Regions from separate parts of the Erythrobacter sp. genome, predicted to be linked through region 2. Evidence: predicted binding sites of a transcription regulator. Region 2 holds the regulator's gene; the other holds the start of a gene.

Region 1 (15,744 bases), 690 kb from region 2:
CACGAGGCTCCTCACCCCGCTCGCCACCGCGATATTCACCAGCCCCGTCCCGCCAATATGCGCGCAGGGCATGGCGACGAGCATGCAGTCACCCGGCTCGTAGAACTGCCAGTCGAGCCCTGCCGCAACCCCCGCATTGCGCAGGCCCAGCAGATTGGTGTTCGACAGCATCGCCCCTTTGGGATTGCCCGTGGTGCCCGAGGTGTAGAGCTGGAGCACCGGATCATGCGGGCCGGGCGGGGTATAGTCAGCAGGCTCGAAGCCCGCCGCTGCGGTGCGCGCGGCCTCGGCCTCGATCACTTCGGGATTGGCCGGAACATCGCCCGCCACCTGATGCGCCGTCTCGACGAAATCGGCATCGGCAAACAGCAGCTTCGCGTCGGTATCGGTGAGGATATAGGCAATCTCGCGCGGGGCGAGGCGCCAGCCGATTGGCACCATCACCGCCCCCATGCGGGCCGCTGCGATATAGAGCAGGAAGTAGATATCGCGGTTCTTGCCGAGCCACGCCACCCGGTCCCCCGCAGCAATGCCGCGCGCCTGCATCAGCGCGATCAGCCGCCGCGTCAGATCATCGGCCTCGGCATAGGTGGTGACCCGCCCCTCCTGATCGAAGGCGTGTCCATCAGGCCGCTCCTTCGCCCAGAAGTGCATGATCGCATCGAAGGTCTGATGATCGTGAAAGGCGTTACGTGCCATGGCCGTGCTCTCTCCCAAAAGCGTTTGCGAGAGTTAAGCGGAAGCGGCCGCGCCGGTCTACCTGCGATTTAGCGAAACCGGCCCTGTTTGCGCGCGGCAGGCTCGCGGATCAGCAGCCACAGGCCCAGCCCCAGCGGCCCGGCCATGAAGGTCGCGAACAGCACCGGCGCCTGGATGAAACGCGAGATGTTCTTCGCATCGCCATCGCGCGCGATCCACAGGCCGACGAACAGATCGAAGGCGAGATAATGCGTCCAGCCGATCGTCACCCCCGGATCGCTGGCGAAGATCGAACGCACGCCCGCAATCGTGGTGAAATCCGCGCCACCGCCCTGCGGTTTGGGGATGAGGCCCGAGAGCAGCCCGATCAGCCCGGTCGCATAGATCAGGCACAGCAGGCCCACGCCCAGATAGAGCACGCCCGAAAGCAGCGCCGGCCAGCGCGGCAGGAATATCAGCCCCACCCACGCGATCAGCGCGAGCAGATTGACCATGGAGAACACCGCGTTCCAGTCGATCATGCCTCTTCCCCCGTCTCGCGCACCCGCCGCCATTCGCGCGCGGCGCGGCGCATCGCCTCGTTATCATGGGTAAAGCGCCCGCCTGCCCGCCGCAGCGCAAGGCCCAATGCCGCCTCGGCCACCAGCGCGGCATCGATCGAGCGGAACCGTTCCCACTTGCCCGACAGCAGCGGATCGATCAGCGGCGCAGCGATGATCGCGGCGCGCTCGGCAAAGCGCAGGTCGTACACCCGCTCGCCGCGCAGCAGGCCGGGATGGAGAATGTCGAGCCGCTTGAAACCCACACGCGAGACGGCGTCTTCGGCCTCGCCCTTCACCCGCATGTAGAAGCTCTTGGAGCGCGCATCGGCCCCCGCCGCGCTCACCAGCACCATGTTGGGCACGCCCGCCGCCTTGGCCGCCTCGGCCGTTTTCAGCACCAGATCGAAATCGACCGCGCGGAAGGCCGATTGATCGCCGCCCGCCTTCTTCATCGTCGTGCCCAGCGCACAGATCAGCGCGCGCGGGCGCACGGCTTCGAGCACCTCGGCCCATTTGTCCGGCTCGGCGACGAACATTTCCATCCGCGCACCCGGCGGCAGCGGCGCCTCGCGCCGGGCAATGCCGAGAATGCGCGCCTCGTCTCCAAGGCTCGCGATTGCGATCACCTTGCGCCCGACAAGACCGGTCGCGCCGACCAGCGCGACGCGAACGGGCCCCCGCGCCAAAGACCGCGCGTCAGACATTGATCAGCCCCGCCGGCCGTTCGCCATAGATCGCGGTGCAGGCCTGCATCGCAAAGCGATCGCTCATCCCCGCGATGAAATCGGCGATCACCCGCGCGCGGCCCGGATCGGCGGCGGGCAGGCGCGCCTGCCAGTCCTCGGGCATCAGCCTGGTGTCCTGCGCATAGGCCGCAAACAGCCGGGCGACGACATCGCGCGCGCGCTCTGCCGCAGCCACTTGCTCGGGGTGGTAATAGAGCCGTTCATACATGAAGGACTTGAGGCGCCGCTCCTGCGCGGCCATCGCGGGCGAGAAGCCGGCCAACTGCCGCCCGGCCTCGCGCACTTCGGCGACCGAGCGCAGGCCCTTCACCTGTTCTCGCGTATGTTCGAGCACATCGTTCACCATCAGCCCGATCGAATCCCGCACCATCTCGCGCAGCAGGCGCTCGCGCGGGGCATTGGGGAAGCGCTTTTCGACCGCACGCCACTGGTCCGCGACGAAATCGAGGGTGAGCAGGTCATCGAGTTCGAGAAACCCTGCGCGCAACCCGTCGTCGATGTCGTGATTGTCATAGGCAATATCATCCGCCACCGCCGCCACCTGCGCCTCAAGCGAGGGCCATGTGCCGAGCATCAGCGGGAAGGCCTCGTCGAGCTCCGCCAGCGCCCAGTTCGGCGCGATCACCGGGCCGTTGTGCTTGGCGAGGCCCTCGAGCAGATCCCATGTGAGATTGAGCCCGTCATGCTGGGGATAGGGACACTCGATCCGCATCACCGTGCGCAGCGCCTGGGCATTGTGATCGAACCCGCCGTGGCGCGTCATCGCTTCGGAGAGCGCCGCCTCGCCTGCATGACCGAAAGGCGGGTGGCCGAGATCATGCGAGAGGCACAGGGCCTCGGTCAGATCCTCGTCCAGCCCCAGCGCGCGGGCAATCACGCGGCCGATCTGCGCGACTTCAAGGCTGTGGGTGAGGCGGGTGCGATAGTGATCGCCCAAGGGCGCGATGAAGACCTGCGTCTTGGCCTTCAGCCGCCGGAAGCTCATCGAATGGATGATGCGGTCGCGGTCACGCTGGAAGGCGCTGCGCGGCCCGCGCTGTTCGCCGGACGCGGCGGAGGATTCTCGCCCGAATTCTCTGGGGCCATGGGCGTCAGGATCGGCGGCGTAGGGGGCGCGGGTCATCTCACAAGCGCTTAGGTGAGGACAGGAAAGCGCTCAACCGGAACACAGCGGGAACCCTGCACAAAGGGGCGGATGAACAGCGGCTGGAAGCGGGGAGATATGGGGCCGCCTACCGGTGTTGGGGGGGAAGGTGAGGCGGCCCCAAGGGCCTGTCGGTGCGACCCGAAGACCCGGAACCGCCATCGCTTGTCGCTCTGACAAATTCCGAGCGTGCCCCTAACGTCAACGTTAAGGGGTTGCACCCCTTGCAACCCGGCCATGCGCCGGAACGTTTCAGTTTAAGGACGAGCCGGTAATTCATGCACTTTCCGGCAACGTTGTATCATTTCAATCACAGGGATCCGGCGGGATCCGGCTGTCCGGGCGCGCTCAGTGGACCCCTTCCTGATCGAGAATCCAGTTCGCCGCCGCCTCGCAATGGATGCGGGTGCTGTCGAACACCGGCAGGACATTGGCATCGACATCGACCACCAGATCAAGTTCGGTGCAGGCGAGCACAATCGCCCGCGCCCCGTCCTGCGCCATGTTGGTGATGATGGTCTTCATCTGGCGCTGCGCCTCGCGGGTGACCTTGCCCACCATCAGCTCGTCATAGATGATCTTGTCGAGCATCTCGACGAAGGCCATCTCCGGCGGCAGCAGATCGATCCCGTGGGCGACGAGACGCTTGCGATAGAAGCTCTCGGTCATGACGTTGCGGGTGCCGATCAGGGCGGCATTGGTGTGGCCGGCACGCTTGATCGCCATGCCGACATATTCGGCGATGTGGAGGATGGGGATGTTCACCGCCGCCGCGACATCATCATAGAGGCGGTGCATCGAATTGGCGCCGATGATCAGCGCTTCGGCCCCTGCCCCTTCCAGCCGCCTTGCGCTTTCGGTGAGCACAATCGCGGCGCGCTGCCAGTCACGCTCTTCGCGCAGGGCATAGAGCTGGGCGAAATCGAGGCTTTCGATGAGGAGCGGAGCAGACGCCATCGGGGCGGCGCGTTTCTGGACGATGCGGTTGATCCGGTCATAATACATGGCGGTCGACACCCAGCTCATGCCGCCGATGATCCCGAGTTTGCGCAAATCCGCGTCCCCTTTTTATGTGCAGGTGCGAAGAGGTGTAGCGAGGTTTTTTCCCTCGCGTCCATAGGCCCGCAAAACGGTGCGTCTTACCGCGCGGGCAGACTGCCGGAATGGGCCGCGAGCCACGGCGTGAGATCGCCCAGCGTCGCCTCCACCGCCTCTTCCTGCGGCAGGTGGCCGATCCTGGGATAGACCACCAGTTTGCTGCCCGGGATGGTCTTTTCGAGCCAGTATCCCGCCTCGACCGGGATCACGCGGTCCTCCTCGCCCCACAGGATCAGGGTCGGCACCTTGACCGCGGCAATGTCCTGCGCAGCGAGCGGGTCATAGGGCTGGCTGAAGCGCGTGAGCGTCGCCCGCCGGTTGCCGGGATAGCGCAGCATTTCCCAGTAGCGATCCACCGCCGCCTCGCTCGCCACCGACTTCACCGATACGCTCTGTTCGAGGCTCTGCTGGATGAGGAAGCGCGGGGTGATCTGCTCGGCAATGCGATTGAGGCCCGGCATGCGCGCGATGGTGAAGCCGATATTGCCGCCGCCCTTCTTCTCCTCTTTCTTGTCGCTCGCGACCTTGAGCATCGGCCCGCCGCTGCCGTCGACCAGCACGAGGCCCGTCAGCCGCTCGGGATGGGCGATGGCATAGGCAAGCGCGTGCTTGCCCCCCATCGAATTGCCGCCGATCACGAAGCGCTCAAGGCCCAGCTTGTCCGCCACCGCGCCGATATCGGCGACGAAATTGGCGGTGGAGTAATCATCCTGCGGATCAGGCCCGGTGAGGCCATGGCCGACCTGATCGAAGCGGATCACGCGGTATTGGCCCTTCAATGCCTCCACCCACGGCTGCCAGGTGTGGAGATCGGCATTGGAGCCGTGGAGCAGGATGATCGCGGGCGCGTCTTTGGGCCCCTCGTCGCGCAGGTGGACAGTCACCCCGCCGCCGATCTCCACGAATTGCGACGGGGGAGCGCCGTATTTCGCGCGCATCTCCGCGACATCCGTGTCGGGCGTGCGCAACACGAGGAAGGCAATCAGGAGGATGCCGAAAAGCGCTAAACCTGCGCGCACAAGCCACTTTTTCATTTCATCTCCGCAATCCAGCGCCGCACCACTGCCACGCCATCCTTGTCGACGCTCGATTTGCCGAGTTCGGGCATGGCGATGCCCGGCTCGGCGCTGTCCATCCGGTAGAGCAGGATCGAGGCGTCGGGCGCGCCCGGCACGACCGAGAAATCATGTCCGCCAGCCCCGCGGCCCGCCGCGACCGGGCGCTTGGCGATGCCGATCGCGTGCGCGTCCTGCTGCTCCCAGCGCAGATCGAGGCCCGAATTGGACGCGCCCCCGCCCGGCTGGTGGCAATGGGCGCAGTTCACATCGAGATAGGCGCGCGCCAGCGGCGCAGCGGGGCCGGTCGCATGGGTGCGCCAGTCGGGCAGACGATTGCCGCCCGCAATGTCGCCCGCCAGCACGCCCTTGGCGCTCATGTCGCCCAGCCAATCGGCGGAGAGATTGCGCGCCTTGGGGCCGATCGGGATCACCGCGCCGTCCTTGGAATGGCAGGTCTTGCACTGGTTCTTGTTAGGGATGGCATAGGAGATCGCCTCCCCCGCCGGTGTGGTGAGGTCGACCCGCCCGCCCGCCAGCGCCAGTGTCGCGTCGGTCTGCTCGATGTTCCAGCGATAGGGCAGCGCCACCCAGCCTTCCGCGCGGTGGAGCAGCACGCGGGTCTCGATCAGGCGGCGCTCGGCCCCTTCGCCAAAGGCAAAGGTCTTGATGATCGCCGCGCCGACCGGAAAGCGCAGCAGGCCCTCCCCGTCGGCGGCAAGCTGCGTGCCTGCGGGCAGGTAGATGAAGCGCAGCTTCTCCGCCCCGTCCGACCACAGCGGGGTGTTGAGCGCGTAAGGGTGAACCCGCGCGCCCGGATCCTGCCTGCGCCCATCCTGAAAGAAGGCATATTCGCTTAAGGATTTGGGAAAACCCGAGCCCATAATCGCCGCATCATTGACCGGCGCCGGCTCCAGCACCGTCGCATCGGCCAGCGCCGCGCCAAAGGTGGCGCAAGCGAGCGCAAGGAGGCCGAGGCCGCGCTTCACTTCAGCCGCGCCTCCAGCTCGGCGGGCGCGCCGACATCGGGGAAGGCCCAGCTTTCCAGCGGGGTCAGCTCCAGCGGCCCGGGCTGGGCTTCGGCAAGGCTCTGGCCAGGCTTCGAGAGGTTGAGCGTCCAGCCCGTCACCCCCTCGGCAATCCTGAGGCCGGTGTCCTCGTCCTCCTTGATGCCGTCCCAGAGCACCGGCGGCAGCGCTCCGCCGAAAGCGGCAAGCAGCGCCTCCTTGCCATCAAGCTGCGGATCATCCCCCCCGCGCCCGAAGGCGTTGGGCCCGACGATCACGTTGCGGGCATAGGGGTTGTAGCGCGGATCCTCGAAGAGCTGGACATAGGCCACCACCATCACGTGGGCGGTGGGGTTGTTGTCGAAGGCGTTGTCCTCGATCAGCACGCCGTCATTGGCCATCACCAGCACGCCGGTGCCACGCCTGACGCTGGCGACGATATTGCCCGGAGGCGCGAAGTTGGGCGTGTCGTTATCGGACACCACATTGCCGCGCAGGATCACATTGCCCCCGCCCATGACGGGCAGACCGGGCAGGTCGAACACCAAGAGGCCGCCGGTATTGCGTGTGGCGACATTGCCCGTGACCAGCGCGTTGCGGCTGTTCTCGATCTCGATCCCGGCGACGTTGAACTTGGCGATATTGCCCTGAACCGTGATGTCGCGGCTCTGGCCGACATAGATCCCCGCATCCGATGCGCCCGAGACGATCGAGCCCTGCACCAGCACGCCGGTGCTTTCGACAGGATAGATGCCATAGGCGCCGTTGGTAGCCTTCGGCCCGCCAGTCCATTCGACCCGGATGGCATGATAGACGATATTGTCTGCGCCCTTGGACTTGATCCCGTCGCCCTTGGGGTTCTCAACCGCGAAATCGCGCAAGGTGACATTGTCGCTTGTGACGAGAAGCCCCTCGCCCGCGCCCGCCTGGGTGGTGAAGTCGAGCACCGACTTGTCCATGCCCGCCCCGCGCACTGTCACCCCGTCGACATCGAGGCTGAGCCCGTCGGTCAGCGCAAAGCGACCCTCGCCCAGTTCGATCACATCGCCGGGCGCGGCCAGAATCAGCGCCTCCTGCAAGCGCTGGCCTGCGCCCTCGCCCGCCTCGACGCGGTGGGTTTCGGCAGCCAGCGGCGCGGTGCTCGCGAGCAAGGCGGCGGCAAAAGCGATGCGGTTCATGATGTTCTCCCTCTCCGCTGCGCAGTGTGGCGCATTGGGGGGAGAAAAGGCAAGCGCGGAGCTTCTTACCCCAAACCGATGGCGCACAGCCCCGCGCTCGTGGTCAGCACGGCGACCGCCTCGCCGTCGCCCACGCGCCGCAGCCGCTTGATCATCTCGCCAAGGCCCTCGGCATTCTCCGGCTCGCCTTCCTGCGGGGCCATGCCTTGCCGCAGCTTCCACAGCTGGCCGAGCGTCAGGCGCTCCACCATCCGGTCGGCCATGCACTCGGCGCGGTTCTCGCCGAGGCCCGAGGCCACCAGCGAGCCCTTGACCTGCCAGGCGACCAGCGGATCGGCAAGGCCCGAGGCCAGCGCTCCGCCCGCCAGTCCGGCCAGCACGACAATCCAGAGCAGCAGCTTCTTCATTGCAGCGTGGCCCTTAATCGAGCGACTTGACGATTTCCTCGACCATCTTCTTCGCGTCGGCGAGGAGCATGACGGTCTGGTTCATGTAGAACACGTCGTTATCGACCCCGGCATAGCCCACGCCGCCCATCGAGCGCTTGATGAAGAACACCTGCTTAGCCTTGTCGACGTCGAACACCGGCATCCCGTAGATGGGGCTGGACTTGTCGGTCTTGGCGGCCGGGTTCACCACGTCGTTCGCGCCGATGATGAAGGCGACGTCGCACTGGGCGAATTCGGAGTTGATGTCTTCGAGTTCGAACACCTCGTCATAAGGCACCGAAGCCTCGGCCAGCAGCACGTTCATGTGCCCGGGCATACGGCCGGCGACGGGGTGGATGGCATACTTCACCTCCACGCCCTTTTCCTTGAGCTTGTCGCCCATTTCCCTGAGCGCGTGCTGGGCCTGGGCGACCGCCATCCCGTAGCCGGGGATGATGATGACCTTCTCGGCCTGTTCGAGCATGTAGGCCGCGTCTTCAGCCGAGCCCTGCTTGTAGGGCCGCTGTTCGCGCGCGCCGCCAGCACCGCCGCCAGCGCCCGCGTCGGCACCAAAGCCGCCCGCGATCACCGAGATGAAGCTGCGGTTCATCGCGCGGCACATGATGTAGCTGAGGATCGCCCCCGAGGAGCCGACCAGCGCGCCGGTGATGATCATCGCGCTGTTGCCCAGCGTGAAGCCCATCGCCGCCGCCGCCCAGCCCGAATAGGAGTTGAGCATCGACACCACGACCGGCATGTCCGCCCCGCCGATCGGGATGATCAGCAGGAAGCCGATGATGAAGGCGAGCACGGCGACCGCGATGACCATCCAGCCCTCGCCCGCCCCGCCAGCCGGCGAGATGGTGTAGGCGGCAATCAGCCCGAGGATCGCGGCCAGCGTGCCGAGGTTGATGACATGGCGGCCCGGCAGCATGATCGGCGAACCGCTCATCCGGCCCGAAAGCTTGAGGAAGGCGATGATCGAACCCGAGAAGGTGATCGCCCCGATGGCGATGCCAAGGCCGAGTTCGACGCGGCTCACGGCAAGGATCTGCCCGGCTGCGTCAACGATCCCGAAGGACTGCGGATCGAGCCACGCGCCAAGGCCGACGACCACGGCCGCGAGACCCACGAGGCTGTGGAAGCCCGCGACGAGTTCCGGCATCGCGGTCATCGCGATGCGGCGGGCGACAACCACGCCGATCGCGCCGCCGATGCCGACCGCGATCAGGATTTCGACGATGTTGGCGATGTTGTGGGTGACAAGCGTCGTACCCACTGCCAGCGCCATGCCGATCATGCCGTTGCGGTTGCCGGTGCGCGAGGTGGCGGGGCTCGAAAGCCCGCGCAGCGCGAGGATGAAGAACACGCCCGAAACGAGGTAGGCGAGCATCGCCCATGCCGGGGTGCCGCCTTCACCGGATGCGGCTGCGGAAAGCAGGGAGAAGTCCATGCTCACTTCTCCTTCTTCTTGTACATCGCGAGCATGCGCTCGGTCACGGCGAAGCCGCCGAAGATGTTGATGCTGGCGAGCACCACCCCGAACAGGCCGAGATATTTGGCGATCGGGCTGGCGGCTTCCGCCGACGCGATCAGCGCGCCGACGATGATCACCGAGGAGATCGCGTTGGTCACCGCCATCAGCGGAGTGTGAAGCGCCGGGGTCACCGACCAGACGACGTAATAGCCCACGAAGCAGGCCAAGACGAAGATCGACAGGATAGAGATAAAGTCCATGGGCTCGCTCTGGTTAGCGCAGCAGGAACGCGGCATTGCGCTTGGGCTGCGTCAATTCGTAGGTGACCTGGCCCGGGCCCGCCGCCGTCGCGGTGAGCTTCAGGCCGAAGAATTCGACAAAGTTCTGGGTTTCGGCGGGAAACAGATCGAACTGCCGCCCGTAAGTCAGCGTGGCAGAGCCGAGCGGCGCGCCGTTGGGCTTGATGACGCTAAGGCCGATATAGACCCGGCAGCGCAGGCGCGGCTTGGTCTTCTTGTCGATCTCCTTGCACTTCTGCGAGGAGACGACCCATTCGAGCTTGCCTTCCATCCCGGTGCGCTCGGCCTTGGCATATTTGCCGCCGGTCAGCGCCAGACGCTCGCCCGACACCGACTGCAAGGGGTTGAAGAAGCCCTGCTTGTCGCCCTGCCGGAAGAAATACTTGTCGAAGGTGCCGCCCTGGTTCTCGTCAACGAAGCACAGGTGCCGGTCCGCGCCCCAGGCCATGATCGCAGCGCCCGCGGCCAGCTTGGGCGGGAAGATCGCGCAGGCCCCGCCGCGCACGAAGGCAAGGCCGATCAGCTGCGTGCCCGCAGGCGCGGCGATGCGGCCATTGTCCTGAAACACGTCCTCCGACAGCGTGAACATCTCCATCGGAAGCATGTTCACGCCATAGAGCCGGCCCTGGAATTCATGCGCCACCGGCGCCGGAGCGGCCTCGGCCTTGTACTCGTCCATCGTCCAGAACGGCAGCAGCAACTGCGCCTGGGCCGCAGCCGGCATGAACGCCGCGAGCACTGCGGCGAGATACCACTTGAGGAGCTTCACCCCGCCAGCCGTTCGTTGACGACCTTGCCGCCCTGCGTCAGCCGGATCGCGCCGCCGATTTCATCGTCGAGCACGGGCTTGCCGGCTTCCTTGTCCCAGAAGGCGCTGAGGAAATTGTAGTGGTTGCGCGCAAACAGCGCCGAAGCGTCAGCGGGCAGGTGCGCAGGCGTGTTCGAGAAGCCGATGATGAACACGCCGTGCTTCACCACGACTTCATCCGCCACCGAACCTTCGACATTCCCGCCCTGCGCCACCGCGAGATCGAAGATCACACTGCCCGGCTTCATCGTCGCGATCTGCGCATCGGTGATCAGGCGCGGCGCAGCGCGGCCCGGGATCAGCGCGGTGGTGATGACGATGTCCTGCTTGGCGATGTGCGAGCTCACCAGTTCGGCCTGCGCCTTCTGGTATTCCTCGCTCATTTCCGTGGCATAGCCGCCCGAGCCTTCGCCTTCGATCCCGGCGACATTCTCGACGAAGATCGGCTTGGCACCCAGCGACTGGATCTGTTCCTTGGTGGCCGAGCGCACATCCGTGGCCGAAACCTGTGCGCCCAGACGCCGCGCCGTCGCGATCGCCTGAAGCCCCGCCACGCCCACACCCATGATGAAGGCGCGCGCGGCCTGCACCGTGCCGGCCGCCGTCATCATCATCGGGAAAGCGCGGCCATATTGCGCCGCTGCCGCCAGCACCGCCTTGTATCCGGCAAGGTTCGACTGCGAGGATAAGACGTCCATCGACTGCGCGCGGGTGATGCGCGGCATGAACTCCATGCTCAGCGCCTCAAGGCCGGCGGCCGCATAGGCATCCACCACATCGCGCTTGGCAAAGGGATCGAACAGCGCGGCGACCCATGCGCCGGGCTTTGCGCCCTTGAGCAGCGCCACATCGGGCGCCTGAATGCCGAGGATGATATCGGCATCCTTCACCGTGGCCGCAGCATCCCCTACGCTCGCGCCTACCTCTTCATAGGCGGCATCGGTGATCGAGGAGATGGCCCCCGCTCCCGCCTCGACCGCGACCGCCAGCCCGAGGGCGGCGAACTTCTTGGCCGTTTCCGGCGTCACAGCAACGCGGGTTTCCCCGGCGGCGCGTTCCTTGAGGATGGCGATCTTCACTGGCAGGCGCGCTTAGTTCGCGATCGCCGCGACAACCGCGAAGGCGATCAGCGCGATCACCGGCACGGCCCACTTCAGCGTGGCCATGAACCCGCCATAGGTTTCGTTGGCCTTATCCATGTCGTGAACAGTCATTTTCTCTTCCCCTTGGGTTCCTGAACACCGCAGGCGGCAATTGGTTGCCACAAATCTGGCGGCATAGATTTTTCTGCCTGCCCCCGTATCGAAGCAGAGCCGTGCGCTCAAGTCACCTTTAATGGCAGGATGCGTCTCTCCCCAGCCCGCAGCGCCTGCCGCCGATGTGTCCCGCGCCGGGACGGTCTTAATCCCGTCTTTACCCGCACGTCCTATGACCGAGCCGTGTCACCGGGGACAGGCCCCGGCGAAGGAAAGGCGAGCGGCAAGGCGAATGGCGGAGATGGATAGCCACCCCGAAGCGCACAGCGATGCGCGAATCGTGATGCTGATCGACGACGAGCCGGCCCAGTCGCGGCTGATCTCGGCGATTGCAGCGCGCGAGGGCTGGCGCACGATCGTCGCTCCCGATGCCGAAACCGCGATTGCCGTACTGGGCACGCGCGAAGGGATGCAGCTTTCCGCCATCCTGCTCGATCAATGGGTGCCGGGCGATGATGCCTGCGCGCTGATTGCCGAATTGAAATCCCGCCGCCCCGCGCTCCCCATCCTGATGCTCACCACCAGCGCCTCGCCGCTGCTCGCGGTCGAAGCGATGCGGGCGGGCGCGAGCGACTATCTGGTCAAGCCTGTCTCGCCCGACCGGCTGATGGAAGCCCTGCGCTCTGTCACCACCCGCGAGACCCCGCGCGACGAGCTTGCCCCGCTGACCGAGAAAATGTCGGCCAGCCTCGATTTCGATGCGATGATCGGCACCGCCCCGCAATTCCGCACCGCGCTGGCGCAGGCCGCCAAGGCCGCGCGCGGCCAGGGCCATGTACTGATCGAAGGCGAAAGCGGCACGGGCAAGGAAATGCTGATGCGCGCGATGCATGGCGCATCCCCGCGCGCCAAGGATCCGCTGCGGATCATCAACCTTGCCTCGATCCCCACCGGCTCGATCGAATCGGTGCTGTTCGGGCACGAACCCGGCAGCTTCCCCGGCGCTTTCGATCGCCAGATCGGCGCCTTCCAGCATTGCGACGGCGGCACGCTGATCCTCGACGAGATCGACCGGCTCACCCCGGCGCTCCAGCAGCGCCTGTGCGAAGCGCTGGTGAGCGGCATCATCCGCCCCGTGGGCGCAAGCTACGGCTTCCGCGTCGATGTGCGCCTGCTCGTCACCAGCAATGCCGGGCTCGACCGGCTGGTGGAGGCCGGACAATTCGACGAGGAGCTGGCAGCCAAGCTCGGCGCGACCCGCATCCGCCTGCCCGCTTTGCGCGAACGCACCGGCGATATTCCTGCCCTCACCCGCCATTTCCTCGCCCGCATCGGCGAACAGCCGGGCCTCAATCACCTCTCGATTTCCGAGAGCGCGCTGGCGCTGCTCGCCGCCTATGACTGGCCGGGCAATGTCCGCCGGCTGCAATCGGTGCTGTTCCGCGCGGCGGTCTATTGCGAAAGCAACACGCTGACCGAAGACAGCTTCCCGCAGCTTTCGGAGATGCTCGGCGAACAGGACAACAGCCGTTCACTCGCATCGCATGACGGGGTGGGCGTCATGCTCTACACCGAGGACGGCAACCTGCGCCCGCTGGAAGAGATCGAGGCCGACGTGATCCGCCTTGCCATCGGCCATTATCGCGGCCGCATGACCGAGGTGGCGCGCAGGCTCGGGATCGGGCGCTCGACGCTCTATCGCAAGCTTTCCGATCTGGGCATTGATAACGCGGCTTGATCGGCGCGGCTTGATTAGCGGGCCGCGCGCGCCTAGCCGCGCTGGCATGACAACACTTCAGGATTTCAAGGGGCGCTCTGCGCTCGTCACCGGGGCAGCATCGGGGATCGGTGCGGCCTGTGCGACCATGCTGGCGGAGCGCGGAGCAGCAAAGCTGTTCCTCGTCGATGTGGACGGGCCGGGGCTCGACGCGCTCGATTTTCCCGGCGTGGAGGTGCACCGCATCGTCGGCAGCGTCGCGGACGAGGCGCTATGGCAGGCGCTAGAGCCACGCCTCGCCGGGCTTGACCATGCCGTGGTCAATGCCGGGATCGGCGCAGGTGGGCCTTTGGCGAGCCTTAGCCTTGCCGAATGGCGCCGCGTCATGGACGTCAATCTCGACGGGGCTTTCCTGACTTTGGCGACATCGCTGCGGGCCATGGCGGGCAAGAGTGGCAGCGTGGTCGTGGTGTCCTCGACCACCGGATTGAAGCCGCTGCCGGGGATCGGGCCTTACGGCGTCTCCAAGGCGGCAGTCGCCCACATGGCGCGCATCGCAGCCGCCGAGAACGCGAAAGCCGGCATCCGCGTCAACGCGATTGCGCCGGGCGGGGTCGACACCGCGATCTGGGAAAGCGGCCCGGACTTCCTCGCATCGGTCGAACGGATCGGGCGCGAGGCGACGCTGAAGGCGATGGCCAAGACCACGCCTTCGGGCCGCTTTGCCTCGCCTCAGGAGATGGCGGAGAGCATTTGCTTCCTGCTGTCAGACGCCAATTCCAACATTACGGGCCACGTGCTGGTCTCGGACGGCGGCTTTACCCTCTGATTTGCAGAGGATTTTTCGCGCCATTCCAACAGGGCCAAAAATGTTTCACGTGAAACATTGCAAGAACGGGTGTTTTTGCTGTTTCACGTGAAACAGGTGTCACCAGCTGAAGGCCTGCTCCGCCAGCGTGGCGCTGGTGTTGCCCTTGAGGGTCATGGTGAGCGTCTTCGCCTTCCAGTCGATATCGATCAGGCCGTAATTCTCGATCGGGAAAAAGGGCGTGACGCGGGCGGGATCAGGCTCGCGCGAAGTGGCGCGTTCGATGTCGCTGCCGAAGGCGAGATTGAGCGAGGAGCTGGTCAGCTCCCACATTGTTTCGCCTTTGATTTCAGTCTTGTAGATACCCGCAGCGTGGCGGTCGCCCGAAAGCATGACCAGCCCGCTCGCCTCGCGGCCCGCCAGCATTTCGAGCAGCTTGGTGCGCTCGGCGGGGAAGTTGGTCCAGCCCTCGAACTGGTGGGCCTGGGTGATGACCTGGGTCGAGGAGACCACGATGCGCAGGTCCGCGGGCTTGGCCAGCTCGGCCTTGAGCCAGGCCCACTGGTCCGCGCCGAGCACAGTCTTTTCCGGAGCATCATCAGGAACATAGCCACCAAGCGGCGGGCGGTCCTTCGACCACGGGGCCTTCTTCAGGTCAGAGCGGAAGAAGCGGGTGTCGAGCAGGATCACCTGCACGCGCTTGCCCTCGGGGCCGGTGATGGAGCTTTCATAGATCCCGTCCCGCCCGCGCACGGCATCGGAGGACCCCCAGAAGGTCTCGAACAGCTCTTCGGCCCAGCGCCGCATCGGGAAATTGCCGCCCGCGTCATTGAGGCCGAAATCATGGTCGTCCCAGGTCGCCATCATCGGGAATTTCGCGCGGAAGCCCTTGAATTCGGGGTGCGAAGCCTGAAGCGCGTAGGAACTGCGCAGGCTCTCCAGCCCGGCGTCGGCATCCCAGCCGGTATCGCCGTAGACATTGTCGCCGATCATCAGGAACAGCTGCGGATTGGCCGCCGCGATCTGCGCCCACATGTGCTGCGGCGCGTTCTGGTGGTTGCAGCTGCCAAAGGCGATGCGGGTCAGCGTGGTGGCGGGGCTGAGCGCAGGCGTCGGCCCGGCGACCGGCATCGCAACCTTCTTGCGCAGCTCGGCATAATAGGGCGCAAGCAGTTGATCCGGCGTGAGATTGACGCCCGGGGGCACATCCCTGCTCTGGGCCAGCACGGGGCTGGCGGCGGCGGCAAGAACGGTAGCGGCAAGCAGCGACAGGCGCATCGAGGGGCTCCCTGAATCGGTGGGGTGTGAGAGTGTTCTGGCCGCGCTGAGTGACAGAAGAGCGACGCTGTGGGAAGGGTTCAGACTGGCGCGACCTGATTGAAGGTCGTCAGCGCCGCATCGCGCAAGCCCCGCCAGACATTGCGGGCCTGCACCGTCTCGGGAACATCATGCGCCCTCAGCAGGTGGACACCCGCATCCATGCCCTTCACCGCCAGCGCGATCGAACCGGCGAGCCGTGCATCAGCCGCCTCCTCGTTCGAC
Region 2 (15,744 bases):
AGCGCGAGGATGCCGTGCTCGCCTGTCAGGAAGGGCAGGGGGCAAGGCTCGCGCTGATGCTGCGCAGTGCCGGAATGTCGCCCGAGAATATCGCCCGTATCTTCCCGCTGGTCGATCCCGCTTCCCGTGCACCGCAGGGACTGGAGGACATTGCGCCCGAGCGTGCACGGCTGTTGCTGGGCCTGACGGCATGAATACGATGGATCGCCGCGATACCCTGCTTGGCGCCCGCGGGGTGACCGATGCGCGCGACTGGCTGCTCAATGCCGACGAGCCGCTCGCCGAATTGCAGGCGCGCTGCGGCGGGCGAGTGCCGGGGCCGCTGGCGATCCCCGAACTGCTCGATCTGGTGCGTCAGACCCGCCGCATGGGGCTGAAGATCGCGCGCGAATTCTCCGCCTTCGATGGCGAGGCGATGGTCTCCGGCTTTGCCCGCATCCACCCGGCGCGTTCGGGCGAGGATGACGGCAAGACCGGGTGTGAGGTGCTGGTCGAGAATTGGCAGCGCAGCCTTCCGCCTGCAACCGAGGGCCGCGCCTATGCCGAAAGGCTCGATGCGATCGACCGCGCCGCAGCCGAAGTCAGCGCGCGGCTCGATGCCCGCCAGCGCCTTCAGGTGCTGAGCGCGCTCGCGCCCGATGCGATGGAGCTTCAGGCGGCGGGCATGGCAGCGGCCGGGCAGGTGTGGAGCGAGCTGGTCGAATTGCAGGGCATCGCCCACCACCAGCCGCTGCACTGGCGGCTGCTCGACGGGGCGCTGTGCCGCTTTGCCGGATCGCGGCGCGAATGGCGTGTGCGGCTGATCCCGCTCGGCCCCGATGCGCAGAACCCGGCAGGCTTCGAACTCCTGCTGATCGCTGACGAACCGCTCGCCCCCGGTGCGCATCAGCCTGCCGCGCCCGAGGGTGAGGCCAGCGCAACGCGCCTGATCGGTAGCGCGCTTGCACCGGTGCTGCGCCAGCCCGTGGCGCGGATCATCGCCAATGCCGAAACCATCCGCGCGCGGCTCGCCGGGCCCTTGCGCGATGAATATTCCGACTATGCCGGCACCATCGCCAGCGCAGGGCAGCACCTTGCCGCAATGCTCGGCGACCTCGCCGATCTCGAAGTGGTGGAGACCCCGGGCTTTTCGACCGCGCGCGAGAAGGTCGATCTGGCCGATGCGGCGGCGCGTGCGGCAGGCATTCTCGGCGTGCGGGCGCAGAACCGCGAGATCCGGCTCGTGACACATGGGGAGCCGGGCGCGGCGCTGGCCAACGCCGAATTCCGCCGCGTGCTGCAGATCCTCATCAACCTCATCGGCAATGCGATCGCCTATTCGCCTGCGGGCAGCACGGTGACGATCACCGCGGCGCCGGCGGGCGAAGGACGCGTCTGCGTGAGCGTTGCCGACGAAGGCCCCGGTATCACGCCCGAACAGGCCGAACATATCTTCGACAAGTTCGAACGCCTCGGTCGCGACAGCGACGGCGGCAAGGACAAGGGTTCCGGCCTCGGCCTCTACATCTCGCGCCGCCTGGCCGAGGCGATGGAGGGCGAACTGTTGGTCGGCGCGGCAGAGAGCGGCGGGGCGTTGTTCACGCTGGAGTTGCCAGCTTTCGCAGTCTGAAAATCAGCCGCGCGGGCGGCGAAAGGCCCACCACAGCATCACGGCCCCGAAACCTGCGGTAATCGCGCCGTTGCGCGCCCATGTGCTGTCGGCGAGCATGAAGCTGTCGGCGGGCCAGTTCAGCAAGCCGAGGCCCTGAAGGGTCCAGATGGTGCCCATGGCCAGCAGGAACATGCCTGCGGCCTTGAGCACCGTCCGGAACATATCGTTTCTGGCTTACCGTGCCGAGAGCGGCACGTAGTCGCGCTGCGTCGGGCCGGTGTAGAGCTGGCGCGGACGCCCGATCTTCTGGCCGGGGTCGCTGATCATCTCGTTCCACTGCGCCACCCAGCCCACGGTGCGGGCGAGGGCAAACAGCGCGGTGAACATCGTGGTCGGGAAGCCGATCGCCGAGAGGATGATCCCCGAGTAGAAGTCGACGTTGGGGAACAGCTTCTTCTCGATGAAATAGGGATCATTCAGCGCGATTTCTTCGAGCCGCAGTGCGGTCTCGAACAGCGGATCATTGACCTTGAGCGCATCGAACACCTCGCGCACGGTCTTCTGCATCACCGTCGCGCGCGGATCGTAGTTCTTGTACACGCGGTGGCCGAAGCCCATCAGGCGGAACGGATCGTTCTTGTCCTTGGCCCGCTCGATATAGTGCGGGATCTTGTCGGGCGTGCCGATTTCCTTGAGCATGTTGAGCGCGGCTTCGTTCGCGCCGCCATGCGCCGGGCCCCAAAGACAGGCGATGCCCGCCGCGATGCAGGCAAACGGGTTTGCGCCCGAGGAGCCGGCAAGACGCACGGTCGAGGTCGAGGCGTTCTGCTCGTGATCGGCGTGGAGGATGAAGATGCGGTCCATCGCCCGTTCGACCGCCGGGATCACCTCATAGGGCTCGGCCGGCACACCGAAGGTCATGCGCAGGAAGTTGCCGGTGTAGCTCAGCGAGTTGTCCGGATAGATGAAGGGCTGGCCGACCGAATATTTGTAGGCCATCGCCGCAATCGTCGGCATCTTCGCGATCAGGCGGTGCGAGGCAATCATGCGCTGCTGCGGATCGGAGATGTCGGTGCTGTCGTGGTAGAAGGCCGACAGCGCGCCCACCACGCCGCACATGATCGCCATCGGGTGCGCGTCGCGGCGGAAACCGCGATAGAAGGTCATCAGCTGCTCGTGCAGCATGGTGTGACGGGTGATCGTATGGGTGAAATCGTCGAGCGCCGTCTTGCTCGGCAGTTCGCCGTTCAGAAGCAGGTAGCTCACTTCCATGAAGCTCGAATCCTCGGCCAGCTGGCCGATCGGATAGCCGCGGTGCAGCAGCACCCCTTCGTCACCATCGATATAGGTCAGCGCGCTTTCGCAGCTCGCGGTCGAGGTGAAGCCGGGGTCGAAAGTGAAGGCACCCGTCTGCGCGTAGAGCTTGCGGATGTCGATGACATCGGGGCCGGTGCTGCCTTCGAGCACGGGATACTCATAGGTCTTGCCGCCCAGTTCGAGCTTCGCCAGCTTGTCTGCCAAGGTCTGTCTCCTGTCCAATTAACCCCTCCCTTGCACCCTCTTCTACGCCGCCTGGGCGTCAAGCCGTGCAAGGGCCTCGTCCCGGCCCAGAAGGACCAGAACATCAAAAATCCCGGGTGATGTGGTCGTCCCGGTCAGCGCAGCACGCATTGGCTGCGCCAGCTTGCCGAGGCCCAATCCAAGCTCCTCCGCAAGCGCCTTCGTAGTGGCTTCGAGCGCTTCGCTTGTCCAGTCGTTTTCGGCCCTCAGGCGCTCGTAAATCTGACCTAAAATCACCGGCGCATCGCCTTCGAGCAGATGGGCGGCCTTTTCGGTGATGGCGAGCGGGCGCTTGGCGAAGAGGAAAGCTGCGCCTTCAACCACTTCGTTGAGGTTCTTGGCGCGCACCTTGAGCACCGGCATGGCCTGCGTCAGCAGCGCCTCGTCAGCCCCTTCGCCGATCCGGGCGGCGACCAATGCGGCGAGGCGCGCATCATCGGCCTCGCGCAGGTAGTGGCCGTTCAGATGTTCGAGCTTCTTGATGTCGAAGCGCGACGGGCTCTTGCCCACGCCATCGAGATCGAACAGCGCGATGGCTTCCTCGCGGGTGATTTCCTCGCGGTCGCCATGGCCCCAGCCCAGACGCAGCAGATAGTTGAACAGCGCTTCGGGCAGGATGCCGAATTCGTCGCGATAGGCCTCCACGCCCAGCGCCCCGTGGCGCTTGGAGAGCTTGGCCCCGTCCGCGCCGTGGATCAGCGGAATATGGGCATAGACCGGATCGGGCCAATTGGCGCCGCCGGTTTCTTTGGCGATGGCGTTCATCGCGCGAATGATCGGCAGCTGGCGGAAGGCGTTGTTCAGGTGATCATCGCCGCGGATCACGTGGGTCACGCCCATGTCGTGATCGTCCACCACCACCGCGAGCATATAGGTCGGCGTGCCGTCGGCCCGCAGGATGATGTAGTCGTCGAGTTCCTCGTTCTTCACCGTCACCGCGCCCTGCACGCGGTCGTGGATCGTGGTCTCGCCTTCGTTCGGGGTCTTGAGCCGGATGGTGAAGGGCGCGCCTTCCGGAGCCTCGGCCGGATCGCGGTCACGCCAGCGACCGTCATAGCGCAGCGGCTTCTTGTTGGCGCGCTGCTCCTCGCGCATGGCTTCGAGTTCTTCGGGCGTGGCGAAGCACTTGTAGGCATGGCCCGCCTTGAGCAGCTGCCATGCGACTTCGGCGTGGCGCTCGGCCCGGTCGGACTGGAACAGCGGGGGCGCGTCGTAATCGAGGCCCATCCACTCGAGACCCTCGATGATCGCGTCGATCGCTTCCTGGGTGCTGCGCTTGCGGTCGGTATCCTCGATCCGCAGCAGGGTGCGGCCGCCATGGTGGCGGGCGTAGAGCCAGTTGAACAGCGCGGTGCGCGCCCCGCCGATATGCAGGAAGCCGGTGGGCGAGGGCGCAAAGCGGGTCACCACCTCGCCGCTCCCGGACTCGCTCGTCACGCTGCTTTCGCTTGCCATGGCCTGTCAATTCCTGTTCACTTTGAGCGGCTTGGCAATGGATTGCCCGGTCACAGGACAAGCCGATGCGCGATGTGCCGATCATTCCGATGGGAGACACCCCCGGCAGCACGCCTGACGGGAGCGGTGTTCCGGCGCGCCCTTGGCAAAGCGCGCGGCCAATGTCCAGCACTCGCACGGGTGGAAATGGCTCCGGAGGCAAGGGCCTTGGCAGCGCTGTGGCGGCAAGGGCGGAGCGCTTTCTGGCCGAGGCAGGGTTTGACCGCGCGCCGTGGCTGACGGTGATCTTCATGGCCGGGATCCTCGCATGGTTCGCCCTGCCGACGCCGCTGGCATGGCTGGCGGCGCTCGCGGGCGGGGCCGGACTGGCGCTTGCCGCATGGCGGATCTGGCCGGCGGGGAGCGCGGGCGAGGATGCCCATGTCCACCTGGGTCAGGCGCTGATCGCTGCGGGGCTGGTGTTCGCGGCCGGCATTGCGGTGATCTGGGCGCGCTCGGAGATGGTCGGCACGCCGCCGCTCGCGCAGCCGGGCATGGCGTTGCTGCACGGCCATGTGCTGGAGCGCGAGGACCAGCCCGCCGAGGGGCGCATCCGTCTGACGCTGGCGGTGCGCGATGCGGCAAGCAGCTCGGCTTACAAGGTGCGGATCAACGTGCCGCTCGACAAGCTAGGCAATGCGCCGATTGCCGAAGGCGCGGTTGTGCGGCTGCGCGCGAGGCTGATGCCGCCCGCCGCACCGATGCTGCCGGGGAGTTATAACTTCGCGCGCGCTGCCTGGTTTCAGGGACTTGCGGCAACCGGCAGTGCAATCGGCCCGGTCGAAGTCGTCAGGCCCGCTGCCACCAGCGGCGGCACGGCGAGCGTGCAGCGCGCCTTGGCGAACCATGTGCGGGGGCGGGTCGAGGGCTCGGCGGGCGCCATCGCGGCGGCCTTTGCCAGCGGTGACCGGGGAAGCATCAGCACGGCCGACGAGATCGCGATGCGCGATTCGGGGCTCACCCACCTCCTCTCGATCAGCGGGCTGCACGTGAGCGCGGTGATCGCAGCGGCCTATTTCGTGGTGATGCGCCTCCTCGCCCTGTGGCCTGCGCTGACCTTGAGAGTGCGCCTGCCGATCGTGGCGGCGAGTGCGGGGGCGATGGCGGGGATCGGCTACACGCTCCTCACCGGCGCCGAGGTGCCGACCGTGCGCAGCTGTGTGGGCGCAATGCTGGTGCTCGGCGCGCTGGTGCTGGGGCGCGATGCCCTGTCCTTGCGCATGCTGGCGGTGGCGGGCGGCTTCGTTCTGGTGCTGTGGCCCGAAAGCGCGATCGGGCCGAGCTTCCAGATGAGCTTTGCGGCGGTGCTTTCGATCATCGCCTTCTCGACCAGTGCGCCGGCCTGCGCTTTCCTTGCCGCGCGTGACGAGCCGTGGTGGGCGCATGGCTTGCGGCGGGCGGCGATGCTGTTTGCGACCGGCATGGTGATCGAACTCGCGCTGATGCCGATCGTGCTGTTCCACTTCCACCGCGCAGGGCTTTACGGGGCGGTCGCCAATGTCGTGGCGATCCCGCTGGTGACCTTCGTCTCGATGCCGCTGATCGCGCTGGGGCTGGCGTTTGATCTGGTGGGGGCAGGCGCGCCCTTCTGGTGGGCGACCGAGCGCTCGCTCGATCTGCTCCTGTGGATCGCCCATGTCACCGCCAGCCAACCGGGGGCGGTCAGGCTGATGCCGCAGATCGGGATGGGGGCCGTGGCGCTGTTTGCGGGCGGGGGCCTGTGGCTTGCGCTGTGGAGCGGACGGGCGCGGCTCTGGGGCTTTGCGCCGGTGGCGCTGGCCAGCGTGCTGGTGCTGCTCACCCCTGTGCCCGATGTGCTGGTGGCGGGCGATGGCAAGCAGGTGGGGATCACCATCGCGGGCGCTGATGGAGAGCGGCATCTGCTCTCCTTGAGAGACAGCCGCTCGTCCTACGCGCGGGACAATCTGATCGAGCTGGCGGGCGTCAAGGCCGATCCCGTGCCGCTCGCCGAGTGGGAGGGCGCGCGCTGTTCCACGTCCTTCTGCACGCTGGTGCTGGAGCGGGGCGGGCGGGATTGGGTGATCCTGATGGCCCGGACCCGTGACCGGATCGAGGAGCGTTCTCTCGCGGCGGCTTGCGGCAAGGCCGATATCGTCATTGCCGATCGCTCGCTGCCGCGTTTGTGCCGGCCGCGCTGGCTCAAGGCGGACCGCCGGATGCTGTACCAGACGGGCGGCCTTGCGATCCATCTGGCCGATCAAAGGATCGAAACCGTGGCCCAGAGAGAGGGCCGTCATGGCTGGTGGCAGGCGGCCGAGTGAGGCCGGAAAACCCGCTTCAGGCGGGGGTCAAGTGCCGCTCATCGGGGGGTCATCTCGGGGTCAACTGGGGGTCAAATGCGGTCAAGGCCGCCCTTGGGAACCCTCAAAAGCGGCCTTGAAAACACATAAGTCATTGATTTTGAATAATCGGACGAAAAATCCGCCCGGAAAAATCAGTGATAGCGGCGCAAAAGCCCGGCGAGCTTGCCCTGCACCTGCACTTCATCGGGGCGGTAGTACTGCGGATCATAGGCCGCATTGGCCGGATCGAGCCGCACCTGGCCGCCTTCCTTGCGCAGATATTTGAGCGTCGCTTCCTCGCCGCGCACCAGCGCCACCACGATCTCGCCGTCGCGCGCGCTATCCGTGCGGCGCACCAGCGCAAAATCGCCGTCGAAGATGCCGGCTTCGATCATCGAATCGCCCGAAACCTCGAGCGCATAATGCTCGCCCGGGCCAAGCAGGGCGGCAGGGACGGGGAGGGTCGACTGCCCTTCCAATGCCTCGATCGGCGCGCCGGCAGCAATGCGGCCATGCAAGGGCAGTTCGATCACGTCATTGGCAGGCTCGGGCTGAGCAGCGCGCGGCGCAGGCATGGGCACGACATTGTCGCTGGCCGCAGAGCCACGCGAAGGCGTCGTGTCGCCCGGCTCCCGGATCACTTCGAGCGCACGCGCCCGGTTGGGCAGTCGGCGCAGGAAGCCGCGTTCTTCCAATGCGGAAATCAGCCGGTGCACGCCCGACTTGCTCTTCAGATCGAGCGCTTCCTTCATTTCTTCGAAACTGGGCGAGATGCCGGTTTCTTCCAGCCGCTGCTGGATGAAGACGATCAGCTCGCGCTGCTTTGCGGTCAGCATTGCTCCAAACTCCTGTGGTCGCACTCACGACGCGCCCGTCAGGCCCGCCGTGCCATCCCTTGCGTGCGCCAAGAGGCACCAGCCCCTTTTCAAGAAGGCATCAGGTGCGTTGCCTGCACTCGTCGTTCCGCCATTAAGGTGAACGAACAAGGAACAATTAGGCAACCATGGAACGCGAGTCAAGCGCGCTGGACAGCGAAGCCCAGCGGTTCAGCCAATCCGGAGCGGAAACACCCGCAAAGCCTCACCCGCCGCAGCCGCAGGCGCATGGGCCGCGCGGTCGATCAGGCAATCGGCCGCAGCCAGCGCGCTGAGGGCCGAAGAATCCTGCGAACCGGCAAGCCGCACTGCGCCGCCTTCGATCACCGCGCGCAGGAATTCGCGGCGCGGACCGATCGCGGGCAGGGGCTCGCCCGCCTGCATGGTCAGCGCGGCGGGCAGGGGCGCAACATCGCCTTGCAGCGCGCGCACCAGCGGCAGGGCAAAGAGGAAGGCGGTGACGAAGCTAGATACCGGATTGCCCGGCAGGCCGAGGATCACCTGCGTGCCCCGTGTGGCCACCAGCAGCGGCTTGCCGGGCTTGATCGCCACGCGCCAGAAGGCGGTCTCGGCGCCCCAATTGGCGAGTGCGGGCTTGATCAGATCATGATCGCCGACCGATGCGCCGCCCGAGGTGACGAGCACATCGGCCCCCTCGGCTCGTGCCAGCGCGGCTTCCAATGCGGCCATATCGTCGCCCACCGGGCCGAGCCGCAGCACCTCGCAGCCCAAGGGCGCGAGCATGGCGGCAATCATCGCACCATTGCTGGCGGGGATCTGGTGGGGGAGGCAGTTTGCGGGATCGACGCTGAGCTCGTCCCCGCTATCGAGCACGGCCACGCGCACGGGGCGGGTGACGCTCACGGACCCATGCCCGCCTGACAGCGCCAGCGCGATGCGACCTGCGTTGAGGCGCGTGCCGCGGGGGAGCAGCAGATCACCGCCATGAAAATCAAACCCGCGCAGGCGGATATGGCGACCGGTGGGTGGCACTTCGCTGGCGGTAACCATGCCGTCTGTGACGCGCGCATCTTCCTGAAGCAGCACACGGGTGCCGCCCTCTGGCACATTGGCGCCGGTCGAGATGCGCACGCATTCCTGCGGAGCGATGACGCCCGCAAAGGGCGCGCCCGCGCGGCTTTCGCCCACCAGCGCCCACGGCCCGTCGCTCGGCCCCAGCGCATAGCCGTCCATCGCGGAAAGATCGGCGGGGGGCTGGGTGCGGGTTGCGTGGAGGTCTTGAGCCAGCACCCGCCCGAGTGCGGCTTCGGTGGTGATGGTTTCTGCGGGAAGCACGGGGGCGAGCGCCAGCAGGCGGGCCTGCGCTTCCTCCAGTGCCAGCGGCGGGTTCAAATTGCGGCTTTCCAGTCGCCCGACTTGCCGCCGGACTTGGCGATCAGGCGCACCTCAGAAATGACCATGCCCTTGTCGAGTGCTTTTGCCATGTCGTAGATTGTGAGGAGTGCGACGGAAACGGCTGTCATCGCTTCCATTTCGACGCCCGTCTTGCCTGTCAGCGAGGCCGTGGCCGTGGCCCGGATCGCGCCCTCTTCGTAATCGAAGTCGATATTCACCGCTTCCAGCCCGAGCGGGTGGCACAGCGGGATCAGCTCGCCCGTGCGCTTGGCCGCCATGATCCCGGCGATGCGCGCCGTGCCCAGCACGTCGCCCTTGGGGGCATTGCCGGCGCGGATGGCTTCGAGCACCTCTGCCGACATGGTGATCCACCCGCTGGCGACCGCGCGGCGGGCCGTGGCCGCCTTGCCGCCGACATCGACCATGTGGGCCGAACCATCTTCGCCGAGGTGGGTGAGCTTGTTCATTCGTCCCCTCTAGCCGTTCGTGTCGAGCGAAGTCGAGACACCCCGCACAGGCCTCTCGACTGCGCTCGAGGCGAACGGGTGCCGTGCTATTCTGTCCCCAGCAGCGCGCGCGTGGCACTCGCAATATCGTCAGCGCGCATCAGGCTCTCGCCCACAAGGAAGGTGCGCACGCCGCAGGCTTCGAGACGCTGGCAATCGCTGTGGGAATTGATCCCGCTTTCGCCCACCAGCAGCGTGCCTTGCGGCGCGAGCGGGGCGAGGCGTTCGGTGGTGGCGAGGCTGGTGGTGAAGGTCTTGAGATCGCGGTTGTTGACCCCGATCAGGCGCGACTGGAGGACGCGCGCGGCGCGCTCCATCTCGGCCTCGTCATGCACTTCGACCAGCACGTCCATGCCATATTGGCGCGCTGCGGCTTCGATTTCGGCCATCCGGCTGTCCTCCAGCGCGGCGACGATGATCAGGATCGCGTCGGCTCCGAGGCTGCGGGCTTCGAGGCATTGCCACGGATCGACCATGAAGTCCTTGCGCAGCACCGGTAGCTTGCAGGCGGCGCGTGCGGCGACGAGGTAATCCTCGTGGCCCTGAAAATAGGGCGCGTCGGTGAGCACCGAGAGGCAGGCGGCGCCGCCCGCTTCATAGGCGGCGGCATGATCGGCCGGGCGGAAATCGGCGCGGATCAGGCCTTTGGAGGGGCTCGCCTTCTTGATCTCGGCAATCAGGGCATAGGAGCCGCCCGTGGCCCGCGCACGCAGCGCAGCCTCGAACCCGCGCGGGGCCGTTTGCGCGGCAGCGGCGGCTTCGAGCGCGGCGGTGGTGGTGGCGGCCTTGCGGACGGCGACTTCTTCGCGCTTGGTGGCGCAGATTTCTTCGAGCTTGTTCATGTCACTTTGCCATGGCGATCCAGCGCAGGAGGAGATCGAGCGCCTTGCCGGAATCGAGCGCCTCTGCGGCCATTGCGGCGCGTTCGGGCCAGCTTTCGCCGCGTCCCGCCACGGTGAGCGCGCCAGCGGCATTGAACAGCACCGCGTCCCGGTATGGCCCGGGGGTGCCGATCAGCAGCGCCTTCAGCGCCGAGGCATTATATTTCGCGTCATCGCCCCTGATCGCGGTGATCGGGGCGTGGGGCAGGCCCGCTGCCGAGGCGTCGATGCGCTCCATCGTGAAGGCATTGCCCGTCACCACAGCGACTTCATTGCCGCCTGCAAGGCTCAATTCGTCGAGCCCCTCGTCCCCCGAGACGATCAGTGACTTGCCCGTGCCGAGCCGTGCCATGGCGCCGGCATAGATCGGGACATATGCGGGGCGCGCGATGCCGATCAACTGGCTTGTCACCTTGGCCGGGTTGGAGAGCGGGCCCATCAGGTTGAAGATCGTGCGCTGGCCGATCCGCACCCGGATGGGCTGGATGCGCGCCATGGCGGGGTGATGGTTCTTGGCGAAAAGGAAGCAGATGCCGATTTCGGCCAGCGTCTTTTCCGCCGTGCGTCCGGCTGCGTCCATGTCGAGGCCGAGGGCCTCCAGCGTGTCCGCCGCGCCTGCCTTTGACGATGCCGCGCGGTTGCCGTGCTTGGCCACTGGTACTCCGCAGGCCGCGACGACGAGGCTGACGGCGGTCGAGACATTGAGCGTGTGGTGCCCGTCGCCCCCCGTGCCGCAGACGTCGATTGCGCCTTCGGGGGCATCGATGGGGATCAGCCTTGCGCGCAAGGCCCGCGCCGCGCCGGCGATCTCGTCAGACGTCTCGCCGCGCGCGGAGAGCGCTACGAGGAAGTCGGCGATCTCCGTTTCGGAAGGGCTGCCGTCGAGCAGCACGCCGAAAGCGGCTTCGGCCTCCGTCTCGCTGAGCGGCGTGGTGATGTCGGGCAGGGCGCTCATGCCGAGAGCCTTGCCGGCATCACCGGCTCCAGCCCGCACAGACGGACGAAATTGGCGAGGAGCGCGTGGCCATGCTCGGTGGCGATGCTTTCGGGGTGGAACTGCACCGAATGGATCGGGAGGGTCGCGTGGCGGAAGCCCATGACGCTCGGATGATCGGCCCCCGGCGTCTCGGCATGGGCGTTTGCGACCAGCTCAGCGGGCACATCCACCACTTCAAGGCTGTGATATCGCGTGGCGATGAAGGGGCTGGGGAGGCCTTGGAACACCCCGGTCCCGTCATGGGTGACAGGCGAGGTCTTGCCGTGCATCAATCCGCCGCGCTGCACCGTGCCGCCGAAATGCTGGCCGATCGCCTGATGACCGAGACACACGCCCATCAGCGGCTTGCCCGCATCGGCACAGGCAGCGACCAGATCCAAGCTGATCCCCGCTTGCGTAGGCGTGCAGGGGCCGGGCGAGATGAGGAAGCCCGCCGCATTGGTCCGCAGCGCTTGCGAAGCGGTCAGCGCGTCATTGCGCTCGACGCGCACCTCGGCCCCCAGCTCCATCAGGTAATGGACGAGGTTGAAGGTGAAGCTGTCGTAATTGTCGATGACGAGAATCATTCCGGCGTCTTACCCTCTTGCTTCGTCACAACAATGATCGGACCCACGCGGCCCTTGTCCATGCGGCCCCTCGCCGGGTCCCACAGGCTGGAGATCGCCCCGTCGAGATAGAGCGCGTTCTTCACCTGGAGTTCGTCACGGAAGAAGCGCGCCAACTGCCCGAAGCTTACCGGCGCATCGGAAATCACGAAATGCGCCCTTCCGCTGGCATCCACGCCCACGCCGTTGCGCACTGCCTTGGAAGGGCCATCGTCCTGGATCTCGGGGTGGAGTTTGCCGTCCACCAGCAGCATCGGCCCGGACTGGGTGCCGAAAGCCGGCCGGTCACCCACGGTCTCGAAGAAGGTGTTGCTGCCCAGCACGCGCCATGCGCCGCCAGAGCCGAAGAACACCCCGTTGGGCTTCATGTAGAAATTGCCGCCACCTTCCTTGGCCCCATCCCCGCGATCCAGCTCCTTCAGCCGCTCGCCGCCCTCGACATAGTAGCCAATGGGTTTGAGGTCATCGCCATACATCCCGCCATTGATGGCAAAGGCGATGCCGCCCGCGTCAACGCTTTTTGCGAAGGCGCTGATCGAGCCGAAAGGCTGCTTGTCCGGGCCTACGTTGGCCATGTCGATCCGATGCTTTGCCGGATCGGCGGTGCAGACCGTGAGCGGCACTACCTCGAAGGTCACCGAACGACAGGCCGATTCCGCCTGGGCAGTCGGCTCGGGCGAGGGGCTGGCGCTCTCGGCCGGATTGGCTCCGTCCAAGCGGCTGCGCACCACGGGCTCGCCCGCAGGCGCTTCCGAACAGGCGGCAAGAACCAGCACGGCGGAGAGGGCGAAAAGCGCCGACCTCACGGATGTTCCTCCATGAAGCGCAGCAAATGTTCCATCCACAATTGCGGGCGACTGTGCGAGCCGTGACCAAAGGTCTCCGCGCTCGCCGGAATCAGCACGAAGCGCGCGTTCGGCATCCGTTTTGCCAGCGCCTCGGGTTCGCCAAGCCCCTCGGGATTGATGAAATCATCGGCCGAATTGATCCACAGCACCGGCGCGGTGATCTCTCCAAGGCGCGGGGCCGGGTTGTAATTGCGCGAGGCATCATACTGGTAGATCGTGTCATTGGGATCGGCCGCGCGCGCCAGCAGGCGTGCCTTGCTCGCCGCGAGCAGGCTTTGCGCGGCCTCCAGCGTCGGGGCTTCGGCCTGCATGCGGTAGGGATTGCTGCCCGCGATCAGCGACATGTTGGCAAAGGTTTCCTGACCCTGCTTCAAGGCCGCAGGATCGGCGTAATTGCCGCCCGCGTAAGCCGGATCATTGCGGAAGCCGTCGATCACGATCTGGCGGAACATCCGGTTGCGTCCCGCAATCGGGATCGCATTGCAGGCGAGCGGCACGTAGCGGCGCACGAAACCGGGGTACATCGGCCCCCACACGAAGGACTGCATGCAGCCCATCGAGGTGCCGATGATCATGTCGAGCCGCGCAATGCCGAAGCCTTCGGTCAGCATCCGGTGCTGGGCGCGCACCATGTCGTCATAGTCGTAACGCGGGAAGGCGAGGCGCAGCCCGTCGCTCGGCTTGCTGCTCTTGCCGTGGCCGAGGCTGCTGGGCGAGATGACGAACATCCTGGTGATGTCGAGCGGGGCTCCGCGCGCAAACATCAGGTCGCCGAAATGGGGCTGGAGCAGCGAGGTGGCATCGCCGCCCGTGCCGTGGAGCAGCATCACCGCATTGACGATCTCGCCCGCCGCATTGCGGCGCGGGGTCCCCAGCGTGAGGGCGTGCATGGTGATCTCGGGAAGGGTCTCGCCCGTGCCGAAGCGGAAATCCTTGAGCGCAATGCTGTGCTCTTTCGCCTGTGCGCGCCAGTCCTCGGCGCGGAGCGCTTGGCCCGGCAGAGCGAGCGCGAGCACCAGCATCAGCGCCAGCGAACGGATGGCGGCAGCGATCATTGGCCATACCCCGGCTCGCCTGCGACCCGCGCTGCCTCGCGCGCGGCGGCGATCAGCGCACCGGCCTTGGCGCGGCATTCGGCGAGTTCGTAATCGGGATTTGAGTCCGCGACGATCCCTGCGCCCGCCTGCACATGCATCACCCCGTCCTTCACCACCGCGGTGCGCAGCACGATGCAGCTATCAAGGCTGCCGTCGGGCGCGAAATAGCCGACGCCGCCGGCATAGGCGCCACGGGTTTCCGGTTCGAGGCTCGCGATGATCTCGCAGGCGCGGATCTTGGGCGCGCCCGAGACGGTGCCTGCCGGGAAGCCCGCAAACAGCGCATCGAGCGCGTCCTTCGATGTGTCGAGCTCGCCCACCACATTGCTGACGATGTGCATCACGTGGCTGTAGCGCTCGATGGTGAAGCTGTCGGTGACCTCCACCGTGCCTGCCGCCGCGACGCGTCCGACATCATTGCGCCCGAGATCGAGCAGCATCAGGTGCTCGGCCCGCTCCTTGGGATCGGCCAGCAGGGAGGCTTCGTTGGCGATGTCCTCTTCGCGCGTGGCCCCGCGAGGACGGGTTCCGGCGATAGGTCGGATGGTGACTTCGCCTTCTCTCACCCGCACGAGGATTTCCGGGCTGGAGCCGACCAGCGCGAAGCCGGGCAGATCGAGGAAATAGAGGAAGGGTGAGGGGTTCACCCGCCGCAGCGCGCGGTAGAGCGCCAGCGGGGGGAGCGGGAAGGGGCAGGTGAAGCGCTGCGCCAGCACCACCTGAAATATGTCGCCTGCGAGAATGTAGTCCTTCGCCGCCAGCGCCATCGCCTTGTAGTCATCGGGCGCGATCACCGGCGAAAGATCGGGCAGGGTATCGGGCAGGGCAGCGGTGTCTGCCGCCGGAATGGCGGTGCCAAGCTGGGAGAGGGCGGCATCGATGCGCTCGCCCGCGCGTTCAACCGCCGCTTCCGGGTCAGCCGCTTCCCAGATCGGCGCGATGGCGAACAGCGCATTGGTGAGCCCGTCGAACACCAGGATCACTGTAGGGCGCACGAACAGCATGTCGGGCAGTTGGAGCGGACTGTCGGGCGCGCGCGGCAGGGTCTCGACAAGGCCGATGGTCTCGTAGCCGAGATAGCCCACGAGGCAGGCGAGCGCGGGCGGCAGGCCTTCGGGCATGGGATCGATACGACAGGTCGCGGCAAGATCGCGCAGCGCGGTGAGCGCATTGCCTTCGCACGGGGCAAAGGCTTCGCGGTCGAGCTTCCAGTCGCGGTTGATCTCGGCGCTCTCGCCGCTCGCACGGAACACCAGATCGGGATCGAGCCCGAGCAGCGAGTAGCGCCCGCGTACTTCGCCGCCCTCGACGCTTTCGAGCAGGAAGTCGCCACGCCCCGGCACGATCAGCCGCCGCGCTGCGCCAACCGGCGTGTCGCTATCGGCAATGATCCGCCGCCACACCAGCGCCGGGCGCCCGGAGGCGAGCAGGGCCGTGGCAGCGCTTGCGTTTTCAGGCAGTCCGGTTGCGGTCACGCCCTGGCCTATTGCTCGCCCGCAAGCTGCTTGCGCACCGCATCGATGGCGGCGTTGTTGCGGGTCGTGCCCAGTTCCTTGCGCATCGCGGCCGCGGCCTGGCGGCGATATTCCTCGCTCACCGTCGGGGCGAGCTGGCCGCGGGTCTGCTGGAGC

The links. The regulator LexA, encoded in region 2, represses DNA repair genes until DNA is damaged. The targets are predictions, from matches to a motif close to GTTCCNCNCTTGTTCT.
Region 1: a site for LexA is predicted at 3,150-3,165, ahead of RSE14_RS14490 (deoxyguanosinetriphosphate triphosphohydrolase). Genes of this name have one in related genera too.

What each region holds. Positions count from the first base shown of each region.
Region 1 is NZ_CP136573.1:3,002,041-3,017,784, reverse strand. It holds gene RSE14_RS14505 (long-chain-fatty-acid--CoA ligase) at 1-699, opposite strand, end outside; gene RSE14_RS14500 (ABA4-like family protein) at 768-1,220, opposite strand; gene RSE14_RS14495 (NAD(P)H-binding protein) at 1,217-1,945, opposite strand; gene RSE14_RS14490 (deoxyguanosinetriphosphate triphosphohydrolase) at 1,938-3,110, opposite strand; gene RSE14_RS14485 (aspartate/glutamate racemase family protein) at 3,480-4,184, opposite strand; gene RSE14_RS14480 (alpha/beta fold hydrolase) at 4,271-5,263, opposite strand; gene RSE14_RS14475 (SO2930 family diheme c-type cytochrome) at 5,260-6,273, opposite strand; gene RSE14_RS14470 (parallel beta-helix domain-containing protein) at 6,270-7,469, opposite strand; gene RSE14_RS14465 (hypothetical protein) at 7,535-7,876, opposite strand; gene RSE14_RS14460 (NAD(P)(+) transhydrogenase (Re/Si-specific) subunit beta) at 7,890-9,350, opposite strand; gene RSE14_RS14455 (NAD(P) transhydrogenase subunit alpha part 2) at 9,353-9,634, opposite strand; gene RSE14_RS14450 (hypothetical protein) at 9,648-10,442, opposite strand; gene RSE14_RS14445 (NAD(P) transhydrogenase subunit alpha) at 10,439-11,560, opposite strand; gene RSE14_RS14440 (hypothetical protein) at 11,573-11,695, opposite strand; gene RSE14_RS14435 (sigma-54-dependent transcriptional regulator) at 11,979-13,415, shown strand; gene RSE14_RS14430 (SDR family NAD(P)-dependent oxidoreductase) at 13,462-14,223, shown strand; gene RSE14_RS14425 (alkaline phosphatase D family protein) at 14,323-15,480, opposite strand; gene folP (dihydropteroate synthase) at 15,561-15,744, opposite strand, start outside.
Region 2 is NZ_CP136573.1:609,248-624,991, reverse strand. It holds gene RSE14_RS03150 (hypothetical protein) at 1-194, shown strand, start outside; gene RSE14_RS03145 (sensor histidine kinase) at 191-1,609, shown strand; gene RSE14_RS03140 (hypothetical protein) at 1,613-1,813, opposite strand; gene RSE14_RS03135 (citrate synthase) at 1,826-3,112, opposite strand; gene gltX (glutamate--tRNA ligase) at 3,155-4,606, opposite strand; gene RSE14_RS03125 (ComEC/Rec2 family competence protein) at 4,768-6,927, shown strand; gene lexA (transcriptional repressor LexA) at 7,101-7,784, opposite strand; gene RSE14_RS03115 (molybdopterin molybdotransferase MoeA) at 7,995-9,176, opposite strand; gene moaC (cyclic pyranopterin monophosphate synthase MoaC) at 9,173-9,646, opposite strand; gene trpC (indole-3-glycerol phosphate synthase TrpC) at 9,733-10,527, opposite strand; gene trpD (anthranilate phosphoribosyltransferase) at 10,529-11,521, opposite strand; gene RSE14_RS03095 (anthranilate synthase component II) at 11,518-12,129, opposite strand; gene RSE14_RS03090 (phosphodiester glycosidase family protein) at 12,126-12,974, opposite strand; gene RSE14_RS03085 (alpha/beta fold hydrolase) at 12,971-14,071, opposite strand; gene RSE14_RS03080 (anthranilate synthase component I family protein) at 14,068-15,588, opposite strand; gene RSE14_RS03075 (peptidylprolyl isomerase) at 15,597-15,744, opposite strand, start outside.